2 regions of the Pseudomonas sp. NPDC089422 genome follow, and region 2 is predicted to be linked to the other one. Evidence: predicted binding sites of a transcription regulator. Region 2 holds the regulator's gene; the other holds the start of a gene.
What was found. The regulator FliA, encoded in region 2, starts transcription of late flagellar genes. The targets are predictions, from matches to a motif close to CTAAAGTTTNNNNNNNNNNNGCCGNTAA.
Positions count from the first base shown of each region.

Region 1 (5,926 bases), on a different contig from region 2:
GCACCCTGCTTCAGGCGCTGGATCATCTGCTGCACTTCATCGGTCGACAGTTGCGTACGCCGGGCCAAGGTACGCACCTCATCGGCCACAACGGCAAACCCGCGGCCCATATCCCCTGCCCGCGCGGCCTCGATGGCTGCGTTCAGCGCCAGCAAGTTGGTCTGCTCGGAAATACTGCGGATGACAGCAAGCACTTCATCGATCGAGGCGACTTCATCGGCCAACTGGCTGACGGCATCGGCCGCCTTGCCGATATCACCCGACATGCCCTCGATACCTCGGATCGAACGCTGCACGACTTCACGCGCCTGCAACGCCTCCTCCCGTGCCGATTGCGACGCCTGGGCCGCATCACCGGCATTGCGGGCGATGTCCTGCACGGTCAGGCCCATCTCGTGCACGGCAGTGGCGACCATCTCGGTCATTTCCTGCTGGCGACCGGAGCGCTCGGCCGTGTTGTCCACCACCTGGGTTACCTGCTCCACAGCCAGGTGCAGGCGCTGGCTGGTGCGCAACACTTCGCCAATCAGGCCGCGCTGGCTGTCGAGGAAGCGATTGAAACCACGGGCCAGATCACCCAGTTCATCCTGACGGGCATCGTCCAGGCGATGGCTGAGGTCCCCGCTCCCGCCGCCGATTTCTACCAGCGCAGCGGTGACGCGGCGAATCGGCCGTACCAACCCACGCGCCAGCAGTACCACCAGCAGCAGCGAAATCAACGCAACCGCGCCGCCGATCAGGCTGGTCAGCCACACCGCCTGGCGCATCTGCGCGTAGATTTCTGCCTTCGGCACTTCGGCCACCAAGGTCCAGTTCAGGTCGCGCAAAGGCAACCCCAGCGCCAGGTAGTCTTCGCCGTCTCGGCTGAACTGGCCGCTGTGCAGTTGCCCCCCCTTGGCCATGACCGCCCTGGCTGCGTCCTCGCCCATTTGCTCGGCGAGCTGGCGCTTGCCGCTGAAGGCCGCGTCCGGATGCACCTGGATCAGGCCGTCGTTGCGCACCAGGAAGACCTTGCCGTGCTCGCCGAAGCTGAAATCGTGGATCAGTTTCGACAGCTCGGTCATGCGCAGGCCCATGCCGGCCACGCCGACCAGCTTGCCAGCCTTTTCCACCCGGTAATCGATGAACAGCGCCAGTTCGCCCGTGGCATGGTCGATGTCGATATTCACCAGGCGTTCGGCGCCGCTGTCGATGTAGCCGTAGAACCACTTGTCATTGGGGTTGTCGCGGCTGAGGACGCGGTCCAGGCCAACCTCGTTGTAGTAGTTGCCGGTTTCGGTCGAGGCGAACAGCGTGGTGAATGCATGGTTGCGTTGCTTGGCAGCCTGCAGGTACTCCAGGAATTGCGGCGTTTGAGCGGGATCCTCACCGCCGGCGAGCCAGTCACGCAGCAGCGTGTTGCCCGCGATGTCAGCCGCAGCCACCAGGGGCTGGCCAAGCATGCGCTCGATGTCGTTGCGAATTGCTTCGATGCTGGCCGGCAAGGCCGTTTCCAGCAGATAACGCTCGGTCAGACGGTTGAGCGCCACCGTGAAGATGATCACCACCACCAGAATGCTCGCCAGCAGGGCGGCGCCCATGCTTGCAATCAATTGCCACTGGATGCTCTTACGCCAGATACGCATGCCCCTGCTCCCCGCTCATTATTGTTTTGCGAGAAGTGTATACACTTGCGTATTCAGTTAATCCAGTGATCTGGAACAATGCATGGGACGCTGGGGCTGCCTTGCAGCCCCAGCATTCAATCAGGACTCAGCGATGGTCCGAACGATAGCGTCCACCGTGGCGTCGATCTGCGCCTGGGTACGCTCGAGGGTCTGCTGGTGTTCCTTCTGCAGTTCAACCTGCTTGGAACACAGGTTCAGCGCGGCCAGCACCAGCAATTTGTCGCCGATCAGGGTCGGGTACTGGCGCTTGGTTTCGTTCAGCGCGGTGTTGAGCATCCGCACTGCCTGGGCCAAGGTTTCTTCCTGGCCTTCGGGCGCCTTGATCGAATAGTCGCTGCCGAGGATCGACACGACATTGATCGGCTGCGCTTGCAGTCTCATGCGCCGACGACGCCGGCACTGGCGCGCTCGACCAGCGCCTGGATGCGCGCAGCGGTGGCGCCGTGTTTCTCTTCCTGCTCCATCAGCGACAGTTGCAGGGTTTCGTTTTCTTCCTTGGCCTGGGCCAGAGCCTGGCCGAGGGTAGTGTTCTGCTCGGTGAGTTGAGCGTTTTTCTGCATCAGGTCGCTGACCAGTTGCTCGAGTTGATTCAGGGAGGCTTCCAGCATGGGTCTATCTCGGGTTGTTGCAAAGGGCGCACACGATAAAGAAAAGCGTGAGCCCCCGCCATTAAATATCGGATTCTTAAGGTTTCTACCCCGCAGATTGACAGGGTATCGGGCCCCTTGTTCCGACCTGGATCAACCGCCGGTCAGGTAAATAGTTAGCTGGCTCACATTTTCCCTGGCTCAGCCTCAAGACTCATCAGTCACGACCGATAGACAGGTAGGTCATATTTCGTCGCACGGACCGCGCCTCCATATTCCCTCCTGGATTCTTCCCCATGTCTCTACGCAACATGAACATCGCCCCGCGCGCGTTGCTCGGGTTCGCCCTGATCGGCGTGCTCATGCTCGGCCTCGGTATCTTTTCGCTCATGCAGATGGGCAACATCCGCCAGGCCGGTGTGGCCATCGAAAACATCAGCGTGCCCAGCATCAAGACCCTGGATGAACTGACGGCACTCAACCTGCGTCTGCGCACCCTGTCCTATCGCCTGCTGCTCAACCGCGAGCCGGAAACCCAGCGCGATACCCTCAACCTGCTGGACCAGCGCAACGCCCAGATCGACCGTGCCCGCCAGGCCTACCTGCCGATGATTGGTGCCGCCGACGAGCAGGCCGCCTTCGACCAGTACACCCAACTGCTCAACCAGTACCGCCAGCTCGAGTCGCGCATGCGCAGCCTGAGCCAGGCCGACCGCCTGGACGAACTGCGTGACCTGCTCAATCGCGACCTGCTGGCCAACTCCGAACAGATCAACAAGATCATGGACACCCTGGTGCAGATCAACACTGACCAGACCCGCGCCACCAATGAAACCGCCGCCAGCCAGTACGCCGCCGCCTTCGCCCTGGTGATCGGCCTGTTGATCGCCGCCACTGTGCTGACCTTCCTCTGCGCCTTCCTGCTGACCCGCAGTATCGTCAAGCCGATCGAAGAAGCACTGCAGGCAGCCGAACAGGTGGCCGACGGCGACCTGACCAAGGTCATCCGCGCCGAAGGCAGCGACGAAGCGGCCCGCCTGCAGCGCGCCATGGCCCGCATGCAGGACAAGTTGCGCGACACCCTGCAACTGATTGCCGGTTCCGCCACCCAGCTGGCCTCGGCCGCCGAGGAGCTGAACTGCGTCACCGACGAAAGCGCCCGTGGCCTGCAACAGCAGAACAACGAAATCGAACAGGCCGCCACGGCCGTCACCGAGATGACCAGTGCCGTGGAAGAAGTCGCGCGCAATGCGGTCAGCACGTCGGAAGCTTCAAGCGAAGCCAGCTGCTCGGCCGGCGACGGTCGTGACCTGGTCATGGAAACCGTGGGCGCCATCGAACGCATGAGCGGTGACGTGCAGGCCACCGCCAAGCTGATCACCCACCTGGCCGAACAATCGCGCGACATCGGCAAGGTGCTCGACGTGATCCGCGGCCTGGCCGACCAGACCAACCTGCTGGCGCTGAACGCCGCGATCGAAGCGGCGCGTGCCGGTGAGGCCGGGCGTGGTTTTGCCGTGGTGGCGGATGAAGTGCGGGCGCTGGCCCATCGCACCCAGCAGTCGACCAGCGAGATCGAGCGCATGATCGGCAGCATCCAGGGCGGTACCGAACAGGCGGTAGAGTCGATGCGCACCAGCACCGAGCGCGCCGAGTCGACGCTGAACATCGCCAAGGGTGCGGGCATGGCGCTGGATACCATTGCCGGGGCTGTGGCGCAGATCAACGAGCGTAACCTGGTGATCGCCAGTGCGGCCGAGGAGCAGGCCCAGGTGGCGCGGGAAGTGGACCGCAACCTGGTGAACATCAATGATTTGTCGGTGCAGAGTGCTACCGGGGCGCATCAGACCAGCGCGGCGAGTGCCGAGCTGTCGCGCCTGGCGGTGGATTTGAATGGGTTGGTAGCGCGCTTCCGTACCTGACTTCAGAAAGCCGGGGCCGCTTTGCGGCGCCGGCAATCTCGGATCAGTAATCGATCCGCACATCCCCTTTCGGCACACTGCAGCACGACAGGATGTAGCCCTCGGCCTCGTCTTCCTCGGTAATCCCGCCGTTGTGCTCCATCTCCACTTCGCCGCCCAGCTTGAGCACCTTGCAGGTCCCGCATATGCCCATGCCGCAGGCCTTCGGAATCATCAACCCGACTTTCGCCGCCGCCGCATGCACGGTCTCGCCCGGGGCGACGCGGATGCTCTTCTCGCTGCCGATGAACTCCACCAGGTTGAGGTCCGAAGCATCCAATTCCGGCGCATCGGCCGCCTGCTCGGCATGTTCCACGGCATCGGCCTTGGCCTCTGCCGGCGTCGCGCCGAACGACTCCTCATGGTAGTTCTTCATGTCGAAGCCAACCGCCTCGAGCATGCGCTTGACCGCCGTCATGTACGGCGTCGGGCCGCAGCAGAAGATCGTGCGCTCCATGTAGTCCGGCGCGATCAGCTCCATCAGGCGCTGGTTCAGGTAGCCGCGATAACCCGCCCACGGCTCACCCAGCCCGTGCTTCTCGCAGATGATGTGCAGGCTGAAGTTGGGGATGCGCGAAGCCATCTGTTCCAGCTCGCGGTGGTAGATGATGTCTTTCGGTGAACGGGCGCTGTGCACGAACACCATGTCGACGTTGGCGTTGGTGTCGTAGAACCAGCGCGCCATCGACATCACCGGGGTAATGCCCACGCCACCGGAAAGGTAGAGCACCTTGCCTGCCGGGAAGTCGATGGCGTTGAACAGCCCCACCGGCCCGTGCACCGGCAGCTCGGCGCCTTCGTGCATGGTGTCGTGGAGGAAGTTGGACACCAGCCCGCCCGGCACGCGCTTGACCGTGATCGAGAAGCTGTAGGGCACCGACGGCGAACTGGAGATGGTGTACGAGCGCATCACCGGCTTGCCTTCGATCTCCAGCTCCAGGGTGACGAACTGCCCGGGCTTGAAGAAGAACATGATCGGCTGGTCGGCCATGAAGCAGAAGGTGCGCACGTCCCAGGTCTCCTGGATGACCTTGACGCAGCGCACGATGTGGCGGCCGTTGGCCCAGGTCTGGGTGGTGACCGGATTGAGGAAGGTATCGGACATGTTCATCTCCAGCGGCCGACTATGGCCCTTTTCATGGCTCCGATAATGCTCAACCCGTGAGCGCCGTACATTCCTGCCAGCGACATCGGCGTGCTCATCGCGACCAGCCCCGCGCTGCAAGGGCTGGCGCGTCGTAATTCAAATCGGCCATGTCGCCCATGGATACGGTTCGTGGCGTCTTCGGACGCACACTCCACGGCAAAACAACTCGCTGTTTTTTTCAGAAGAGCAGCCTTGCGGCACCACAACAACGATTAGCCACCTTTTGCCGGCCGCACACGGCCCCGAGGAATACACGATGGACGTCACCGCAACCCTGAGCCTGGGCGATCCACTGGAACCTGCACGCAAGGCCACCGCCGAGATGCTGCAGACCCGCGAGCGCACCTACTCGCTGCCCCAGCCGTTCTACACCGACGAGCGTCTGTTCCAGATTGACATGCAGGAGATCTTCCAGAAGGAATGGCTGATCGCCGGCATGACTTGCGAGATCCCGGCCAAGGGCAACTACATCACCCTGCAGATCGGCAAGAACCCGATCCTGGTGGTGCGTGGTGCTGAAGGCAAGGTGCATGCCTTCCATAACGTCTGCCGCCACCGCGGCTC
Region 1 covers NZ_JBIVHW010000006.1:252,154-258,079, reverse strand. The annotation lists gene ACIPZ8_RS13760 (methyl-accepting chemotaxis protein) at 1-416, opposite strand, end outside; partial or broken gene ACIPZ8_RS13755 (cache domain-containing protein) at 552-1,580, opposite strand; gene ACIPZ8_RS13750 (cell division protein ZapA) at 1,746-2,048, opposite strand; gene ACIPZ8_RS13745 (hypothetical protein) at 2,045-2,275, opposite strand; gene ACIPZ8_RS13740 (methyl-accepting chemotaxis protein) at 2,551-4,176, shown strand; gene gbcB (glycine-betaine demethylase subunit GbcB) at 4,220-5,320, opposite strand; gene gbcA (glycine-betaine demethylase subunit GbcA) at 5,619-5,926, shown strand, end outside.
Region 1: ACIPZ8_RS13740 (methyl-accepting chemotaxis protein) is a predicted target of FliA. The motif match lies at 2,461-2,488, and genes of this name have one in related genera.

Region 2 (5,926 bases):
TGCGTGAGCTGCTCGAAGTGCAGCTCGGCTCGTTGGCCTGGAACCAGCTGCAGGGCAGCAAACCGGCCCAGGCCAACCTCTGGCGTCGCCTGCAGCGCATTGGCCTGTCCGGCCCGATCGCCCGCGAACTGCTCGACCTCACCAATGGCATCGAAGAGCCGCGCCAGGCCTGGCGCATGCTGCTGGCGCACCTGGCACGGATGATCGAAGTGCCGCAGGTCGAACCGATCGAAGAGGGCGGCGTGATCGCCATGGTCGGCCCGGCCGGCATGGGCAAGACCACCACCCTGGCCAAGCTGGCAGCGCGTTACGTGCTCAAGTACGGCCCGCAGAACCTGGCCCTGGTGAGCATGGACAGTTTCCGCATCGGTGCCCAGGAGCAGCTCAAGACCCTGGGGCGCATCCTCAACGTACCGGTGACCTACGTCGATCCGGGCCAGTCGTTGGCCGCCGCGCTGGAGCCGCTGCTGCGCAAGCGCGTGGTGCTGATCGATACCGCCGGCCTGCAAGCCAGCGACCCGGCCCTGCGCATGCAGCTGGAAACCCTGGCCGGCCGTGGCATTGCCGCGAAGAACTACCTGGTGCTGGCCACCACCAGCCAGAAGCAGGTGCTGACCGCTGCCTACCACAGCTACAAGCGCTGCGGCCTGGCCGGATGCATCCTGACCAAACTCGATGAAACGGCGAGCCTCGGCGACGTGCTGAGCCTGGCCATCAGTCATGAACTGCCCGTGGCCTACCTCACCGACGGCCCGCGCATTCCTGACGACCTGCACCTGCCGCGCCCGCACCAGCTGGTGACCCGCGCGGTGAACGTGCAGCTGCAGGACGAGCCCAGCGAAGAGGCGATGGCCGACATGTTCGCTGATCTCTACCACAACCCGCGGCGCGCAGGTTGAGGATGAAGCGTATGCAAAGTACCTACATTCCGGGGTTGGCAGTGCTACCCCGCGTGTGGCTTGGGTCCAAGCGAGACAAGGTAAACAACGAACATGGGTAGCATGCATCCCGTACAGGTGATCGCCGTCACCGGTGGCAAAGGTGGCGTCGGCAAGACTAACGTTTCAGTGAACCTGTCCCTGGCGCTGGCCGAACTCGGCCGCCGGGTGATGTTGCTGGACGCCGACCTTGGCCTGGCCAATGTCGACGTATTGCTTGGCCTCACCCCGAAACGCACCCTGGCCGATGTCATCGAGGGGCGCTGCGAGCTGCGTGATGTGCTGTTGCAGGGGCCTGGCGGTGTGCGCATCGTGCCGGCCGCCTCCGGCACCCAGAGCATGGTGCACCTGGCCCCGGCCCAGCATGCCGGGCTGATACAGGCCTTCAGCGAGATCGGCGACAACCTCGACGTGCTGGTGATCGACACCGCTGCGGGTATCGGTGACTCGGTAGTCAGCTTCGTGCGCGCGGCGCAGGAAGTGCTGCTGGTGGTGTGCGACGAGCCAACCTCGATCACCGACGCCTACGCGCTGATCAAACTGCTCAATCGCGACTACGGCATGAACCGTTTCCGTGTGCTGGCCAACATGGCGCAGAGCCCGCAGGAAGGGCGCAACCTGTTCGCCAAGTTGACCAAGGTCACCGACCGCTTCCTTGACGTCGCCCTGCAATACGTCGGCGCCGTGCCGTATGACGAGAGCGTGCGCAAGGCGGTGCAGAAACAGCGCGCGGTGTACGAGGCTTTCCCTCGCTCCAAGTGTGCCCTGGCCTTCAAGGCCATCGCGCAGAAGGTCGACAGCTGGCCGCTGCCGGCCAACCCGCGCGGCCACCTTGAGTTCTTTGTCGAGCGCCTGGTGCAACCCACCAGCGCAGGACCTGTGCTATGAACGCGAGCGGCTTCAAGATGTACAGCAAGGCGTCGAAAGACGCCCAGTTCGAGCTGGTGGAACGCTACGCGCCGCTGGTCAAGCGCATCGCCTACCACTTGCTGGCACGCCTGCCGGCCAACGTCCAGGTCGAGGACCTGATCCAGGCCGGCATGATCGGCCTGCTGGAAGTGGCCAACAAGTACGACGCCAGCAAGGGCGCCAGCTTCGAAACCTACGCCGGCATCCGCATCCGCGGGGCGATGCTCGACGAGGTCCGCAAGGGCGATTGGGCACCGCGTTCGGTGCACCGCAATACGCGCATGGTCAGTGACGCGATGCGCGCCGTGGAAGCAAGAACGGGCCGCGACGCTAAAGATCATGAAGTTGCTGCCGAACTCCAATTGAGTCTCGATGATTACTACGGGATCCTGAACGATACCTTGGGCAGCCGCCTGTTCAGTTTCGACGACCTGTTGCAGGACGGCGAGCACGAAGGGTTGCACGAGGACGGCGCCAGTGGCCAGGTCGAGCCGTCGCGCGATCTGGAGGACGAGCGCTTCCAGGCTGCCCTGACCGATGCGATCGCCAACCTTCCGGAGCGTGAGCGCCTGGTGCTGGCGCTGTACTACGACGAAGAGCTGAACCTCAAGGAAATCGGTGAGGTGCTGGGGGTCAGCGAATCGCGTGTCAGCCAGTTGCACAGCCAGTGTGCCGCGCGCCTGCGCAGCCGCCTGGGGGAATGGCGGGCGCGTTGAGCCAAGGGTCGTTGCAGTCGTTTTCTACGTTGTACCGAATTGAATGAATACGCGTGCTCGGGGCCGAGCGCGTTTGAGACTGCTTGGAGGTCTACTTGAACAAAGATATGAAAATCCTCATCGTTGACGACTTTTCGACGATGCGGCGGATCATCAAGAACCTGTTGCGTGACCTGGGCTACACCAACACCGATGAAGCCGATGACGGCACCACCGCGCTGCCGATGCTCGAAAGCGGCCATTACGACTTCCTGGTGACTGACTGGAACATGCCTGGCATGACCGGTATCGACCTGCTGCGCAAGGTCCGTGCCCACGATCGCCTGAAGACCATGCCGGTGCTGATGGTGACCGCCGAAGCCAAGCGCGACCAGATCATCGAAGCGGCCCAGGCCGGCGTCAATGGTTACGTGGTCAAGCCGTTCACCGCCCAGGTGCTCAAAGAAAAGATCGAGAAGATCTTCGAACGCGTCAACGGCTGAGTCACGTCAGGGGGCGCCATGGAATCAACACAGACGTCTTTGGGGGAGTTCGAGTCGACCCTGAAGAAACATGCTCAGGAGCTGGTCGAGAGCCTGGAACGGGGCCGTTTCGGCGACGCGGTGCAGCTGATTCATCAGCTCAACCAGACCCGCGACCGTGGCCTGTACCAGGAAGTCGGCAAGCTCACCCGTGAACTGCACAGCGCGATCGTCAGCTTTCAGATCGACCCGCGCATGCCGCAGGCCGAGGAAGTCTCGCAGATCACCGACGCCACCGAGCGCCTGTCCTACGTGGTCAAGCTCACCGAGGGCGCTGCCAACCGCACCATGGACCTGGTGGAGGAGAGCACGCCGGTGCTCAACGAGCTGGCAGCCGAGGCGCAAGGCCTGAGCGTCGACTGGCAGCGCTTCATGCGCCGCGAAGTCGCAGCGCCGGAGTTCCGCGACCTGGTCAAGCGCGTCGACAGTTTCCTGACGCTCAGCGCCGAGGGTAACCGCAAGGTCGCCGGCCACCTCAACGACATTCTGCTGGCCCAGGACTATCAGGACCTGACCGGCCAGGTGATCAAGCGCGTGACGGCGCTGGTCACCGAAGTGGAAAGCAATCTGCTCAAGCTCGTGCTGATGGCCAGTCAGGTCGACCGTTTTGCCGGTATCGAACATGACCACCAGCAGCTGCGCGCTGAAAAAGATCAAGAAAAACATCCGACTCGGGGTGAAGGTCCGCAGATTCATGCCGATAAGCGTGAAGACGTTGTGTCCGGTCAGGACGACGTCGACGATCTGCTGTCCAGCCTGGGTTTTTAAGGAGCACGTTTAATGAGCTTCGGCGCCGATGAAGAAATCCTTCAGGATTTCCTGGTAGAAGCCGGCGAAATTCTTGAGCAACTGTCCGAGCAACTGGTCGAGCTGGAAAGCCGGCCCGACGATGCCGACCTGCTCAATGCGATCTTTCGCGGTTTCCACACTGTAAAAGGGGGCGCCGGCTTCCTTCAGCTGAACGAGCTGGTGGAATGCTGCCACATTGCCGAGAACGTGTTCGACATCCTGCGCAAAGGTGAGCGCCGGGTCGACGCGGAACTGATGGATGTGGTGCTCGAAGCACTGGACACGGTCAACAGCATGTTCGGCCAGGTGCGTGAGCGCAGCGAAGTGACCCCGGCCACGCCGGAGCTGCTGGCGGCCCTGTCGCGCCTGGCGGAACCTGCCAGCGCCGACGCCCCGGCAGCGGTGGTCGAAGCTGCGCCGGAGCCGGTGGCTGCCGAGGCGGACATTACCGACACCGAGTTCGAGCAGCTGCTCGACTCGCTCGACGCGGTCAAGGCCGAAGCGGCCGCAGCCGAAGAACAGCTGCAGGGCGAGACCCTGGGCGGCGCGGGTGACGACATCACCGACGCCGAGTTCGAATCGCTGCTCGATCAATTGCATGGCAAGGGCCAGTTCTCGCCCGAAGTGGCCGCCACCGAAGCGCTGGTCGATGGCAGTGCGCCGGTGAGCGACGAGATCACCGACGAAGAATTCGAGTCGTTGCTGGACCAGTTGCACGGCAAGGGCACCTTCCAGGCCGATGCCTTGCCGGCTGCCACCGCTGCAGTGGAAAACGTTGTCGCACCCGCCAGCAGTGACGAGATCACCGAGCACGAGTTCGAAGCGTTGCTCGACCAGTTGCACGGCAAGGGCAAGTTTTCCGGTGAAACCGATGCTGCCGAAGCGCCTGTCGCCGTGGCTGCGCCGGTTGTCGCCAAGGCCGAAAGCACACCGGTCGCCCGGCCAGCCCCGGCTGCGGCTGCTGCGGCCGCTGCCAAACCTGCCGCGCCTGCCCGCAGCCCGGCCCCGGCCGCGGAAAAGCCTGCCAGCGAAGCGGAAACCACCGTGCGTGTCGACACTGCGCGCCTGGACGAGATCATGAACATGGTCGGCGAGCTGGTGCTGGTGCGTAACCGCCTGGTGCGCCTGGGCCTGAACAGCGGCGACGAGGCCATGTCCAAGGCCGTGTCCAACCTCGACGTGGTCACCGCCGACCTGCAGACCGCGGTGATGAAGACCCGCATGCAGCCGATCAAGAAAGTCTTCGGCCGCTTCCCGCGCCTGGTCCGCGACCTGGCTCGGCAACTGAAGAAAGAGATCAACCTGGAGCTGGTCGGTGAAGAGACCGACCTCGACAAGAACCTCGTCGAGGCCCTGGCCGACCCGCTGGTGCACCTGGTGCGCAACGCGGTCGACCACGGTGTCGAGATGCCGGACGAGCGTGAAGCCTCCGGCAAGGCCCGGACCGGCCGTGTGGTGCTGTCGGCCGAGCAGGAAGGCGACCACATCCTGCTGTCGATCTCCGACGACGGCAAGGGCATGGACCCGAACATCCTGCGCGCCAAGGCCGTGGAAAAGGGCCTGATGGACAAGGACGCCGCCGACCGCCTGAGCGAGTCGGACTGCTACAACCTGATCTTCGCCCCGGGCTTCTCGACCAAGACCGAGATTTCCGACGTGTCCGGCCGCGGCGTCGGCATGGACGTGGTGAAGACCAAGATTTCCCAGCTCAACGGCTCGATCAACATCTTCTCGGCCAAGGGCCAGGGCTCGAAGATCGTCATCAAGGTGCCGCTGACCCTGGCGATCATGCCGACCCTGATGGTGATGCTGGGCAACCAGGCGTTCGCTTTCCCGCTGGTCAACGTCAACGAGATCTTCCACCTCGACCTGTCGCGCACCAACGTGGTCGACGGCCAGGAAGTGGTGATCGTGCGCGACAAGGCGCTGCCGCTGTTCTACCTCAAGCGCTGGCTGGTTCAGGGCCAGGTGCACGAGGAGCAGCGCGAGGGCCATGTGGTGATCCTGTCGGTCGGTACCCAGCGTATCGGCTTCGTGGTCGACCAGCTGGTGG
Region 2 covers NZ_JBIVHW010000005.1:255,614-261,539, reverse strand. The annotation lists gene flhF (flagellar biosynthesis protein FlhF) at 1-899, shown strand, start outside; gene fleN (flagellar synthesis regulator FleN) at 993-1,826, shown strand; gene fliA (RNA polymerase sigma factor FliA) at 1,823-2,563, shown strand; gene ACIPZ8_RS11860 (chemotaxis response regulator CheY) at 2,671-3,045, shown strand; gene ACIPZ8_RS11855 (protein phosphatase CheZ) at 3,064-3,852, shown strand; gene ACIPZ8_RS11850 (chemotaxis protein CheA) at 3,865-5,926, shown strand, end outside.